Regions from separate parts of the Peribacillus sp. NPDC094092 genome, predicted to be linked through region 1. Evidence: a T-box and tRNA genes for the amino acid it is inferred to sense, from the RefSeq annotation. Region 1 holds a T-box; the other regions hold tRNA genes.
The links. A T-box is a leader RNA that pairs with one kind of tRNA and senses whether it is charged. The one in region 1 lies ahead of argS (arginine--tRNA ligase), so its partner is inferred to be a tRNA-Arg.
Positions count from the first base shown of each region.

Region 2: it has a tRNA-Arg gene. The T-box ahead of argS (arginine--tRNA ligase) is inferred to sense a tRNA for this amino acid. The anticodon was not compared.
Region 3: it has a tRNA-Arg gene. The T-box ahead of argS (arginine--tRNA ligase) is inferred to sense a tRNA for this amino acid. The anticodon was not compared.

Region 1 is NZ_JBNNUC010000002.1:72,647-76,724, reverse strand. Features, by position in the region: gene ACQKNS_RS09350 (NAD(P)/FAD-dependent oxidoreductase) at 1-835, shown strand, start outside; gene argS (arginine--tRNA ligase) at 1,038-2,717, opposite strand; T-box leader at 2,752-2,970, opposite strand; gene ACQKNS_RS09340 (response regulator) at 3,038-3,583, opposite strand; gene ACQKNS_RS09335 (fatty acid desaturase) at 3,676-4,078, opposite strand, start outside.
Region 2 is NZ_JBNNUC010000002.1:750,313-754,390, reverse strand. Features, by position in the region: gene ACQKNS_RS12645 (DUF2087 domain-containing protein) at 1-743, opposite strand, end outside; gene ACQKNS_RS12640 (hypothetical protein) at 953-1,153, opposite strand; tRNA gene ACQKNS_RS12635 (tRNA-Arg) at 1,349-1,422, opposite strand; tRNA gene ACQKNS_RS12630 (tRNA-Arg) at 1,833-1,906, opposite strand; gene ACQKNS_RS12625 (metallophosphoesterase) at 2,078-2,590, opposite strand; gene ACQKNS_RS12620 (XTP/dITP diphosphatase) at 2,593-3,204, opposite strand; gene ACQKNS_RS12615 (hypothetical protein) at 3,231-3,383, opposite strand; gene ACQKNS_RS12610 (Ger(x)C family spore germination C-terminal domain-containing protein) at 3,419-4,078, opposite strand, start outside.
Region 3 is NZ_JBNNUC010000003.1:468,829-472,906, reverse strand. Features, by position in the region: gene ACQKNS_RS17950 (acyltransferase family protein) at 1-1,355, shown strand, start outside; tRNA gene ACQKNS_RS17945 (tRNA-Arg) at 1,518-1,591, opposite strand; cobalamin riboswitch at 1,905-2,077, shown strand; gene ACQKNS_RS17940 (ABC transporter substrate-binding protein) at 2,252-3,223, shown strand; gene ACQKNS_RS17935 (FecCD family ABC transporter permease) at 3,186-4,078, shown strand, end outside.

The DNA of each region.
Region 1 (4,078 bases):
TCCGGGACTTGAGGAAAACAGCATGGTCCTGAAATCCGTAAACGATGCAAACAAGATTTACAAACATATCGAAGATCGCATCCGCGAATATGCACAAACGAATAATGAAGCGGACGCAACCATCGTGATCGGCGGCGGCGGATTGACGGGTGTCGAGTTAATCGGTGAAATCGTGGACCATTTCCCTAAAATCGCCAAAAAATTCGGAGTGGACTTCAAGGACTTGAAAATCAAGCTTGTAGAAGCTGGTCCAAAAATCCTTCCGGTCCTGCCTGACCACTTGATCGAACGTGCGATGACAAGCTTGGAAGCACGCGGCGTTGAATTCTTGACAGGTCTGCCTGTAACGGGTGTTAAAGGAAATCAAATCGAATTGAAAGATGGACAAACGATAACGGCCAATACGCTTGTATGGACAGGCGGAGTTGCGGCTCTTCCTATCGTAGGCGAATCAGGCCTTGAAGTGGATCGCGGCAAAGCGACCGTTAATGAGTATTTGCAATCCAAATCCCATCCTGACGTATTCGTTGTCGGGGACAGTGCCGTTGCGTTCCCTCCAGAAGGCGGCCGTCCATACGCCCCTACTGCACAAAATGCTTGGCAAATGGGTGAGCTAGTCGGATACAACCTTTATGCAGCCTTTGAAGGCAAGAAACTTGAAGAATTTTCACCTGTAAACTCAGGTACACTTGCGAGCCTGGGCCGTAAGGATGCGGTGGCAACCGTTGGGGCCAATAACACTTCCCTTAAAGGCCTGCCGGCTACATTGATGAAAGAAGCAAGTAATGTTCGCTATCTATCACACATCAAAGCCCTATTCAGCCTGGCTTATTAATTCATTATCGCCGTGATCTGTTCACGGGTACATGCCCTTTATTCCCATTTGGGAGTAAGGGCATTTTTCATTTCGAAAAGGCGGGCACCCGCTATAGGGTTCCCGCCATCTTTCACTTTATATCACGATCTTCGATGTCATCATTTTTAAGAATCCATTTCGAAAGATCGAAATGGATTCTTTTTTACAGGGATATTTGAACTTACATTTTATTCGGCGCAGAAATTCCCAATAAACTTAGCGCATCCTTTAATACAATCGCTACAGAAAAAGCGAATGATAGCTTCATTTGTTTCCATTCATCTTCAACCAAGATTTTCGAATGTGCATAATACTTATTGAATGCACGCGATAAATGCAGGCTGAATTTGGCGATTTGAGAAGGATCGGCTTGTTCAAATGATTTTTGGACAATGATCGGGTATTGCTCCAACAGCTGGATGACAGGCCACGCATATTCTCCTAAAGCTTCAAAAGTGATTGCCTGCTCTTTAAATTCACCTTTTTCAAGCAATGAGGAAATCCGTGCAAATGTGTACTGTACATATGGACCCGTTTCCCCCTCAAAATTCATCATTTGCTCTAATGAAAAATCAATATCGTTCATGCGGTTATTTTTTAAATCATTAAAGATGACCGCCCCTACACCAACCTGTCTTGCAACCAGTTCCTTCTGTTCAAGCGCTTGATTTTTTTCTTCAATATTGCGCTTCGCCGTTTCGATCGCCTCTGCCAATACATCCGCTAGCAGCACGACTTTCCCTTTACGTGTCGACATTTTCTTGCCGTCTTTTAACATCATGCCAAATGCTACATGCTGCAAATCTTTTGACCAATCATATCCCATTTTTTCAATGACGTTAAAAAGTTGCTTAAAGTGCAGGGATTGTTCATTTCCGACAACATAAAATGTTTTCTTCGCCCCATACTGTTTTTTACGATACATGGCTGCAGCCAAATCACGCGTCGCATAAAGTGTCGCCCCATCGGTTTTCGTAATCAGACAAGGAGGCATATCTTCCAATTCCACGACATAGGCACCTTCGGATAGGGAAAGCAAGCCTTTTTCTTTTAGCTCCCCGACAACAGCATCCATTTTGTCATTGTAAAATGCTTCGCCGGCATAGGAGTCAAAACGGATGCCCAATAAATCATAAATCGTCTCAAATTCTTTTAAAGACGCATCCCTGAACCATTTCCACAGCGCCAGTGCTTCCTCGTCCCCATCTTCAAGCGACTTGAAGCTGGCGCGTGCTTGTTCATTCAACGATTCATCCGTTTCAGCTCTTTCATGGAACTTCACATAGATTTTCAATAATTCCTGGATCGGCGCAGCTTCGATGGCCTCTTTATCGCCCCACAGCTTATACGCGACGATCAACTTGCCGAATTGCGTGCCCCAATCTCCCAAATGATTAATACGCACGGCATTGTAGCCATTTTTTTCGGCAATGTTAGCCAGTGCATTCCCTATGACCGTTGAGCGTAAGTGTCCCATGGAAAAAGGCTTGGCGATATTCGGGGATGAGTAATCAATCACGACATTTTCCTGTACAGGCTGCAGAGAACCATACTGATCCTTTTCCTTTAATATCGTTTGCAGCACGTTTTCCGTCACCATCTGTTGATTGACGAAGATATTCAGATAACCACCCACAACGTTCACTTCTTGAATCAACTCGCTGTTCAATTGCTGGGCTATTTCAGACGCAATCACTTGAGGCGATTTTTTGAATTTCTTTGCAAGAGTAAAGCATGGAAAGGCGACATCACCTAATTCCATCAATTTAGGCTTTTCCATTAATTTTTCTATATCACTTGCTGGCATTTCATTGTTCAAAGCAGTTGAAATCAATTCTGCAATTGGCTTATTCATCGACATTTTCCCTCCTAAACAAAAAAGCCCCCGCCTCTAAATAAGAGACGAGAGCATGAATTCCCGTGGTACCACTCTAGTTGCCACAAATTGTGACCACTTTCCATTGTTAACGAGGTGACTCCCCGATGTTCCCTACTAAACGTTTCAAGAAATTTCTCCAAAGTGCGCTTCATTCATCCGTCCTGCATTAGGCTCCCACCATCCCTAACTCGCTTTCCATTTCGAAATGAACTACTCTCTTCATCACAGAATTTTCAATATTATAATTTAATCCATCGTACACAATTTAAAAATACGTGTCAACAGGATTTTAGAAACAAATCCTAACCAGCCGGCACCTTCATTTTATCCTTGATGGCCGAAAAATATTTCCTTACTGTCCCCATTGTGTCGCTTTGCTTATTGGACGCTTCCATTTTGGATTGACCATCGGCCAACAGCCCTAACACTCCCATTTCCCGGTCATTATTGCCGGGAGAATCATCTATAAGTTCTGGGGAGTAAATTCGCTTGCCGCCCATTATGCCGCGAATCGAGCAGGCTAACTCTTCACCCGGGCTATCCTTCAATAAATAACCACTTACATTAGCTTTCAATGCAAGTTGAAAATGACCAGTCTTTCGAAATGTCGTTAAAATGACCACTTTGCATGCATATGACTTTAATGCTTCTGCTGCCTCAAGTCCGCTCATTACAGGCATCTCCATATCCATGATACACACATCAGGCTGTAAATGGCGGACAAGGGCCATCGCTTCTTCCCCATTGCTGGCTTTCCCGACAATCTCTATATCTTCTTCAAGATTGAGTAGAGAACTTATTGCCTCTAACAGCATTTGCTGATTCTCTGCAATGACAATTCGAATCATTTTAAGTTCTCTCCTTTATCGAGTTCCTAATATGAAGCAAAGACTCCCCAAAATCCAAGGATTATGAAGGGAGTCTGGAATGATAATGACCGTTACAGTTCAGATTTCACTTGAACGGGGACACTTTTTTTCGTTAAATATTTAATGTCCTTGAAGCTGACAAAATTCTTGGATTCCTCATCCCATAAACGGAAACGGAGTGAGCGCAAGCTTGTCGCAAGAGTGATCGTTGGAACGTTCTCTAAAGGCTCCGTATTATTGTGCGCCATTTCCAATTTATAGTTAGGTACCCTTGGACTTAAATGATGAACATGATGGTATCCGATATTGCCAGTAAGGAACTGCATCAGTTTTGGAAGCTTATAAAAAGAACTTCCTTCCACTGCCGCCAATACATATTCCCACTCCTCATTCACTTCGAAATAAGAGTCCTCGAATGTATGCTGGACGTAAAACAGCCAAATGCCCACTGAACCAGAAATCATGAAGATGGAA
Region 2 (4,078 bases), 680 kb from region 1:
CAATATTGGCTCCCATCAGGCTTTCTATCCAAGAACCCATATTCTATTAAATATCTTCTCAATAGAACATGATCAGGATAAACGGCACCCAATATTTGATTAATTTCTTTCTCTTCATATTTCCGCTCTTTTTCAAAACGGTTGATAATTTCTTGGAGAATGATCAGTCTTTGTTTTTCCTTTGGCGGGAAAGACTTCAATGCATCCTGACTGCCTTTAGGGAAGTATTTTTTCAGCACAGTCACCTTTTCATCCTCGGTAACGTTATAACGATCATCGACCATCCTTGCTTTCTGATGAAGCGGGATAAATGCAGGAGCATGTTCATCTTTATCTTTCAAAAGTTCCATCAGGGCTAAAAACAGCTTAGCCTGACGCTCCTTCTCTTTCAACACAAAGCGATGGTTCCTGATGGTGGAAGGACTCCCAATTCCCATTTCCTCCTGAACCTCAGCATCATTCTTCCCTTGGTAAAAAAGGCGGAGGAGGCGATTTTGATGGTCTGTCAGACCTGTAAGTTTTTTATCGAGATCAATCAAATATTCAAAAACGGAGCGGTGTGCCTGTTCAATATGAATTCCCATATACCTCTTCGCTTCATAAAGAACCCCATCTTTCGGGTATACGATCCCCTTTTCAATTGCATTTCCGCACAGCAAACAAACATATTGATTCTCACCTTCGATATACCCTTGTTTAAGCTCATCCTGAGATGCACTCCAAAACATTTCAGCGCCCTTCATAAAACAAACACTTCCCTATAAAGTTTATAATATAATAAACATAATATTAATTTGTTTGATTTATGTCAATGTTTTTCCTGTTTTTTTCACTACTCCAGCAACCTGAAAGCAAAAAAATTAAATAGAATTAGATATAAAAAAAAGGCATCCGATCACGGATGCCTTTTTTCTGTCATATGAAATACCTCCGTCAGCGCTCATCAAGAGTATTAGCTAGGTACAAACTTAAGTAGTCCTTCCAGATAAACACCTTGTTCTTTTCGTGTGCATTCCCTCAACTTGATTCTTCCTTCTTTTTCTAACTCCTTGGCTAATTGGACCACTTCAGTTCCATCTTCGGTTATTTCGACTGAGAAAAAATTGCCCCGAGTGGAAGTTTGAATGAACTTGAATAATCGATCTTTATTCATCTAAACATCTCCTTATTTATAACAAGTTCGACATTAAAGGTCATCCACCTGCGATAAATATGAAATAAAAATCTTCTTTATCGTTATACGAACATCATAAAAGGACACGCATCGAAATTACCCACATTAACTTATACAGCTCAAAAAAGAAAAAAAAAGCCAAAACCTTGGAAGGTTTTGACTTTTTTAAGTTAGTGTCCCAGGAGAGATTCGAACTCCCGACCGACGCCTTAGAAGGGCGTTGCTCTATCCAGCTGAGCTACTGAGACATATCGCTATTTTTCTTCAGTTCAGTATAACGGCCACTTTTCGAACTTAGACCGTAACAGTGATTCTTATTATAACTTAATATAATACTCATTGCAATACTAGTAATATTTAATTTTGAAGAGTTTTAGAACACGTCTACCATTAATTCAATATTTATCATGGTATTTAAATGAAGTTTGCAGAAAAAAATGAGGAATACACTTTATCGAACAATTCGAAGGTATCATATATCACTTATTTCTACTTCAACATCTAATAATTCTTTTCTTTTGGTCATACAAAAAAACCTCCTATATTGTTAGTAGGATAAATCGATATACGGTGTAATATCTTACATGACCGTTATACTGACCGTTTCACTAAACGATATAGAAGGTTTTCGTAGCGGGATTTAAATCCACTAAGTTAGTGTCCCAGGAGAGATTCGAACTCCCGACCGACGCCTTAGAAGGGCGTTGCTCTATCCAGCTGAGCTACTGAGACGTTTATGATATAAGTTGCGGTAAAACTTATGTATTACCTTAACTGTTCCCTTAGGACACTTCTTATTATAGTAGGATACCATAAGAAAGTCAACGGTTTTTCATAAAAAGTTTTTTCTTTTTTATGAACCTGGAAGCGGGTAAAAACGCTTCCTGGTTATAATACATGAAGTCATTCCATTCGATAAGCATTTCTTAGTTCGTCAACGATTTTTCCTTCAAGGTCATAAAAGATGATTTCAAGTTGGTCATTTCCGATATTCAAAATGGCATAGGTTTTTTCTTTTCGTCCACGCGGCTGCCGTATGCTTCCCGGGTTGATGAAGAGCTTGCCGTCAATCAATTCTGAGCCTGCAGCGTGGGAATGGCCAAAGCAAATAATATCCGCCCCTGTCTCATCACCTTTATAAGAAAGGTTCATCAAGGTCATATTTATATTATAGAGGTGTCCATGCGTAAGGAAGAAACGCTTGCCTGCAATACTCTCCACAATATCATTCGGATATGCCGAATCATAGTCACAGTTCCCACGAACGGCGAAGAACTGCGTCATGTGAGGATCATTTCTTTCCAACTCTGAATCACCGCAATGGATCATGGCAGCAACCTCTTGTTTATGACGTTCGGCAATCATGCTGATTTCATGAGTTAAGCCATGACTGTCACTCATTATTAGCACTTTCATCGTCACATTCCTTCTTCCCTTTTTAGAAATAGATCAAGTTTTTCATCTAGAGCCCTCAATGCGTTGGCACGGTGGCTGATTTTGTTTTTTTCCTCTTTTGTCAATTCGGCATTTGTTTTTCCCTGTTCCTCAACAAAAAAGATGGGATCATAACCAAATCCATTCGTTCCTGAAGGCTGTTCTGTAATCAAGCCTTCCATCGTTCCCGATACCGTAATCGTTTCCTGGTTAGGTGACGCTAGTGCCAAGGCGCAATAAAATCTCGCCGTTCTCTCCTCTTTCGGCACGCCTTCCAGTTCCCTGAGTACTTTTTCCGTGTTTGCTTCATCGCTCTTGGCCTCTCCAGCATAGCGCGCAGAATATACGCCGGGACGGCCCTCCAATGCATCTACAATCAATCCGGAATCATCAGCAATGACAAAGTGGCCTAGCTGATGGGCAATGGCCTCTGCCTTCAGGATCGCGTTTTCTTCAAAAGTCGTGCCTGTTTCCTCAACATCAGGAGCATCCGGTACATCGAGAAGTGTTTTAACTTCATATCCTTTTGCAGAGAATAAGCTTTCGAACTCCTTGGCCTTCCCTTTATTTTTCGTTGCAATGATGACTGTCTTCATTTTTCATTTCACCCTTTTTCATTTGATCAGCATGAAGCTTTTTTGGGGCTAAGAAAGAATTCGCTGTAACTCGTTATATGTAAACGCTGCTTCTTCTCCAGTTCCAAACGGATGAATTCAGCGCTGCCTTTCACGATCACAACGGCCGCTGAATCAACCAGATAAGTTAAGTCTAACACAACTCCCTCATCTGCAATAAGCCGAAACTTGTAATCTAACGTTTGTAATTTTCACTATGTTCAATATGGATATTGATTTTCATGTTATTTATTGAGGTCTTATCAAAGGAATTAATCATTTTATTATCCCACTTATTGACATGGTATCTGTATGCCTTTTCGCTGATGTTAAAAAGGTCTGTATTGATTCCCCCCCCTGCATCCAATGTCTTCAAAATATCTTCCTCAACTTTTATTTCTACCTTTTTTTCGATTTTTTCCATATCAACGTTATCTAAATTTTGTTTCAGAATTCCATTTGCTCTAACTTCTAAATCATATAAAGGTTTCTTTTGCTGCCCCAACACCACGATGTTTGTTTTGGGGTCCATGATTTCAACACTTACCTTTTGTTCGTTCAGCGAAAAGAACATCACGGTCGCCTTATTTTCAACCCATTTCAAACCAATCAAATCTTGTTTACTAACGAATCCTTTATATTGTTGTTTTGATAAAACATAGCCGCCATTCAACGTTGGTATCTTCTTTCCTTTCCCGCCCTCTGAGAAATGATGCTCATTTATGACCAAAGAGGGAATTAAAATGGAGCCGACCGGTTGATAAAACTTTGAAACCAGTTCACTGAATTTTAACGGGGAAATGAAATAGTTCTCATAAATAACGGTTTCTGGCCTTTGAGTGATCGTGAATAAGTT
Region 3 (4,078 bases), on a different contig from region 1:
TATGGGAATTTGCTTTGGGCAGTTTGCTCTGTATCAATTTATCAGCAATCAAGGTAAATAAATATATTGCTACAGTGATAGGCTGGCTCGGATTAATCGGATTAATTTTAACTGGAATAGTCTTCAATGTATCTGAAATGTTTCCAGGGTATATTGCCTTATGGCCAATGACCTGTGCATTATTCATTGTATTGTCTGGTACACGCGATACGAAATATGGTGTCAAACGCTTTTTAGGTTCGCCGGTAATGGTGAAGCTAGGTGGAATTGCTTTTGGAATCTATTTGTGGCATTGGGTATTATTGGAGTTCTATCGTTATAATGTCCAGGAAACTCCAGGATTCATCGTCGGAACTCTTATTATCATTTCATCAATTGCCCTATCGTTTTTAATGACTCGATTTATAGAAGAACCAATCCGAAGCTCGAAGGACAATAAATTCTCATTCAAGAGACTTGGGATAATGGGCAGTGTGAATGTACTTTTGATTGCATCACTTTTAATTGGAACATATATCGATCAAAATAGGCTGGAAAATAATATAAACGATAAAAATTATCCAGGAGCGTTAGCTGTAAAAAACCCTGACGATATACCTGATCAAGAACCAATTCCATCATATTCCGAAGTCTTTGATGATTTGCCAAAAGCGCATTTGGACGGCAGTAATCAAGGGTTAAAGGAAAGTGACTTGAAAATTGGGGAATATGGCGAAACTGAAAATTACGATGCTACAATTGCCCTGATCGGCAGTTCCCATTCAGAGCATTGGTTAGGTGCCATATTACAAGCGACAAAAGGTGAAAATTATCGTGTATTGAATATGACTCGTTCAGGTACACGTTTTTCAACAGGTTATGCGGATGATGATTTGAAAGGTATCTGGGTCAATAATGTTCTCGATTATCTAAAGGATGCAGATGTAGATCTTGTCATTTCTCACGCTACAGCTTCTGATACGCCCAATAATAAAATACAGCAACAAATGGTTGATCAGCTGCAGTATGTTAAAGATGAATTTGGCATTGAAGTATTAGCGGTTCGTGATGATCCTAGATATAGTTTTAATGTACTGGAATCACTAGAAACAGATGGACTAGAAGAAACTACAAAAAAAATGAATTCAGTAGATAATCAGAAAGACGAAAGCTTTTGGAGACAATTTGAAAAAGAGAATAAATCATTGCATAAAATTGACTTAACAGATTACTTCAAGGTAAACGGTAAATTTCAGCCCATTATTGGTAATGTTATAATTTATCGGGACAATAGACATTTAACGAATACTTATTCTGAAAGTTTCGGACCTGTTTTTGAGGAAAAAATCAACGAGATAGGCTTAATCGAAAAGTAAAGATAGGTATCTTGATATAAAAAGTCTGAGTTCTGTGTTTTACAGGGCTCAGACCTTTTTATACCTATAGAGATTGATGAAGTAGTGGTTACACCATATGAATTACAGAAAAAAACCCTGTTACTAAGCGAATAACCGCGTTGTAACAGGGTTTTTAATTAGCGTCCCAGATAGGAGTCGAACCTACGACCTACAGCTTAGGAGGCTGTCGCTCTATCCTGCTGAGCTACTGGGACATATAAATAAGTCGACGACTTATTTATTATATTTCTTATAGGCAAACTTTTCAAGCTTATAGCACATACTTATGAAAAAAATCTTCATAAATGCTCCAGTCACCACCGAACCTGGGGGAGCTTCAAGGGAACCAAGGGATGCATGCCCTGCATCGAGTACGGGTTTCACCCTGATTATCAGTCGATGGGTTTGCGTCATTGATTGAAAATTCCTCGAATCAATGAAGTTGGGCGGGGCATTTCCAACCTGTTCAGAAAAATCATATAATAATCGATTCTTACATGGTGTATAATGAAGGCAGTGAAAATTATATACATAAGAACGATTTGGTGTCTTAATGACTTAAAAGGGAAGCTGGTGAAATGCCAGCGCGGTCCCGCCACTGTAAATGGGAGCTGACGGCTGTATACCACTGTATGAGATATGGGAAGGTGCCGTTGACGATGACCATGAGCCAGGAGACCTGCCAGAATTCGTACACCTGTAACCTACGCGGATGGGAAGGTGTGTGGCAGACCCTAAGAAAGAGTCCGTAATGATATTGTTGCCATACAAGCACCTTCCGTTTAACGGGAGGTGCTTTTTGTTTTGGGGGTATCTTCCGGGAATGAGTTTTCTTTATTTAGGTGGGAAGAAATTAAATGAAAAGATTGTGGGGAATGAAAATGAAAAAGATTTTTGGTCTGAAGCTGTTGATGTTGCTTACTGCAGGCTTGATGGTTGGCTGCAGTGACGCTAAGGATGAAGGAAAAGAAAAGCAGCAAACAAATCATGCTCAACACGAAGTTTTCCCGGTTACGATTGAAGATGCAACTGGGGAAAAAGTAACGATAGAACAAAAACCGAAGAAAATCGTTTCGTTGATACCAAGTAATACGGAAGTGGTCTTTGCACTTGGTTTGGGAAAAAAGGTCGTCGGTGTATCCGACAATGATAATTACCCGGAAGAAACGAAAGAAATTGAAAAAGTTGGCGGAATGGAAATGAACACAGAGCTGATTGTCTCCATGAAGCCTGATCTTGTTCTTGCGCATGCATCAAGTGCCCATAATTCAAATGAGGGTTTACAGCAACTTAAGGATGCTGGAATAGATGTTCTCGTAGTCAATGATGCACAAAGCTTTGACCAAGTCTATAAGTCTATTGAAATGATTGGACAGGCAACGGGAGAACATGATAAGGCAGAAGAAATCGTTACGGATATGAAAACGAAACTCAAGGATATCCAGGAAAAGGCCAAGTCCGTAAAGGAAGAGGATAGGAAGACCGTTTTAGTGGAAGTTTCGCCTTCACCGGATATATACACACCTGGAAAAAATACTTTCATGAATGAGATGCTTACTATTATTTCAGCGGATAATGCTGCTGCTGAATTGGACGGATGGGCAAAAATTGATGAAGAGTCGATGATTGCTGCAAATCCGGATGTCATCATTACAACGTATGGTTACTATACGAAAGATTCAGTAAGTGAAGTGAAGGGCCGAAAGGGATGGCAAGATGTAAATGCCATTAAGAATGGCCAAGTCTTTGATGTGCATTCAGACTTGGTGACCCGTTCCGGTCCACGTTTAATAGAGGGAGTAGAGGAACTTGCCAAATCAGTCTATCCGAACCAATTTGACAACTAAATGGGCGTTTGCTTATTTGAGTGCGTTGTTGATTTTGTTATTCGCAATGACGATAGGCATTTCCTTTGGTTCGGTGCCAGTACCGGTTCCCGTACTTATGCAAATAATCGGCAAGGAGATTTTCCATTTGCCGATTTCTGCTGATCCGGATGTGATGCTTGCGAATATCGTGATGAACATCCGTTTGCCGCGTGTATTGCTTGCGGGTTTGGTCGGGGCATCACTTGCGATTGCGGGTGCGGCTTTTCAGGGACTGCTCCGGAATCCGCTCGCTGATCCTTATACATTGGGTATTTCATCAGGAGCATCGGTCGGCGCCGTATTGACAATATTCTTGAATATTTCTCTGCCATTCATCGGTATATATACGCTTCCGGCATTGAGCATCTTATGCTCAGTGCTCACGATGCTTTGCGTACTGACGTTTGCAAAAAAAATGGATCGATCGATGAAAGTGGAAACGATCATTTTAACGGGAATCATTTTCAGCTCGTTTTTAAGTGCCTTCATTTCATTGATGATTGCGTTGACGGGTGATGAATTAAGACAAATCATCGGCTGGCTGATGGGAAGCGTTTCAATGCGCGGATGGAATTACATTGCAATCATTTTGCCGTTTTTTATCATTGGTTCATTGATCTTGATCATGAATACAAGTGAATTGAATGCGATGACTTTCGGGGAAGACCGGGCAAAACATTTAGGTGTGAATGTTAAGCGGCGGAAAATGTGGATCTTGATAGCCGGTTCAATATTGACAGGGGCAGCCGTTGCTGTTTCGGGGGCGATTGGCTTTGTAGGATTGGTCATTCCTCATTTTGTCCGAAAGATTTGGGGGCCTGATCATAAACATTT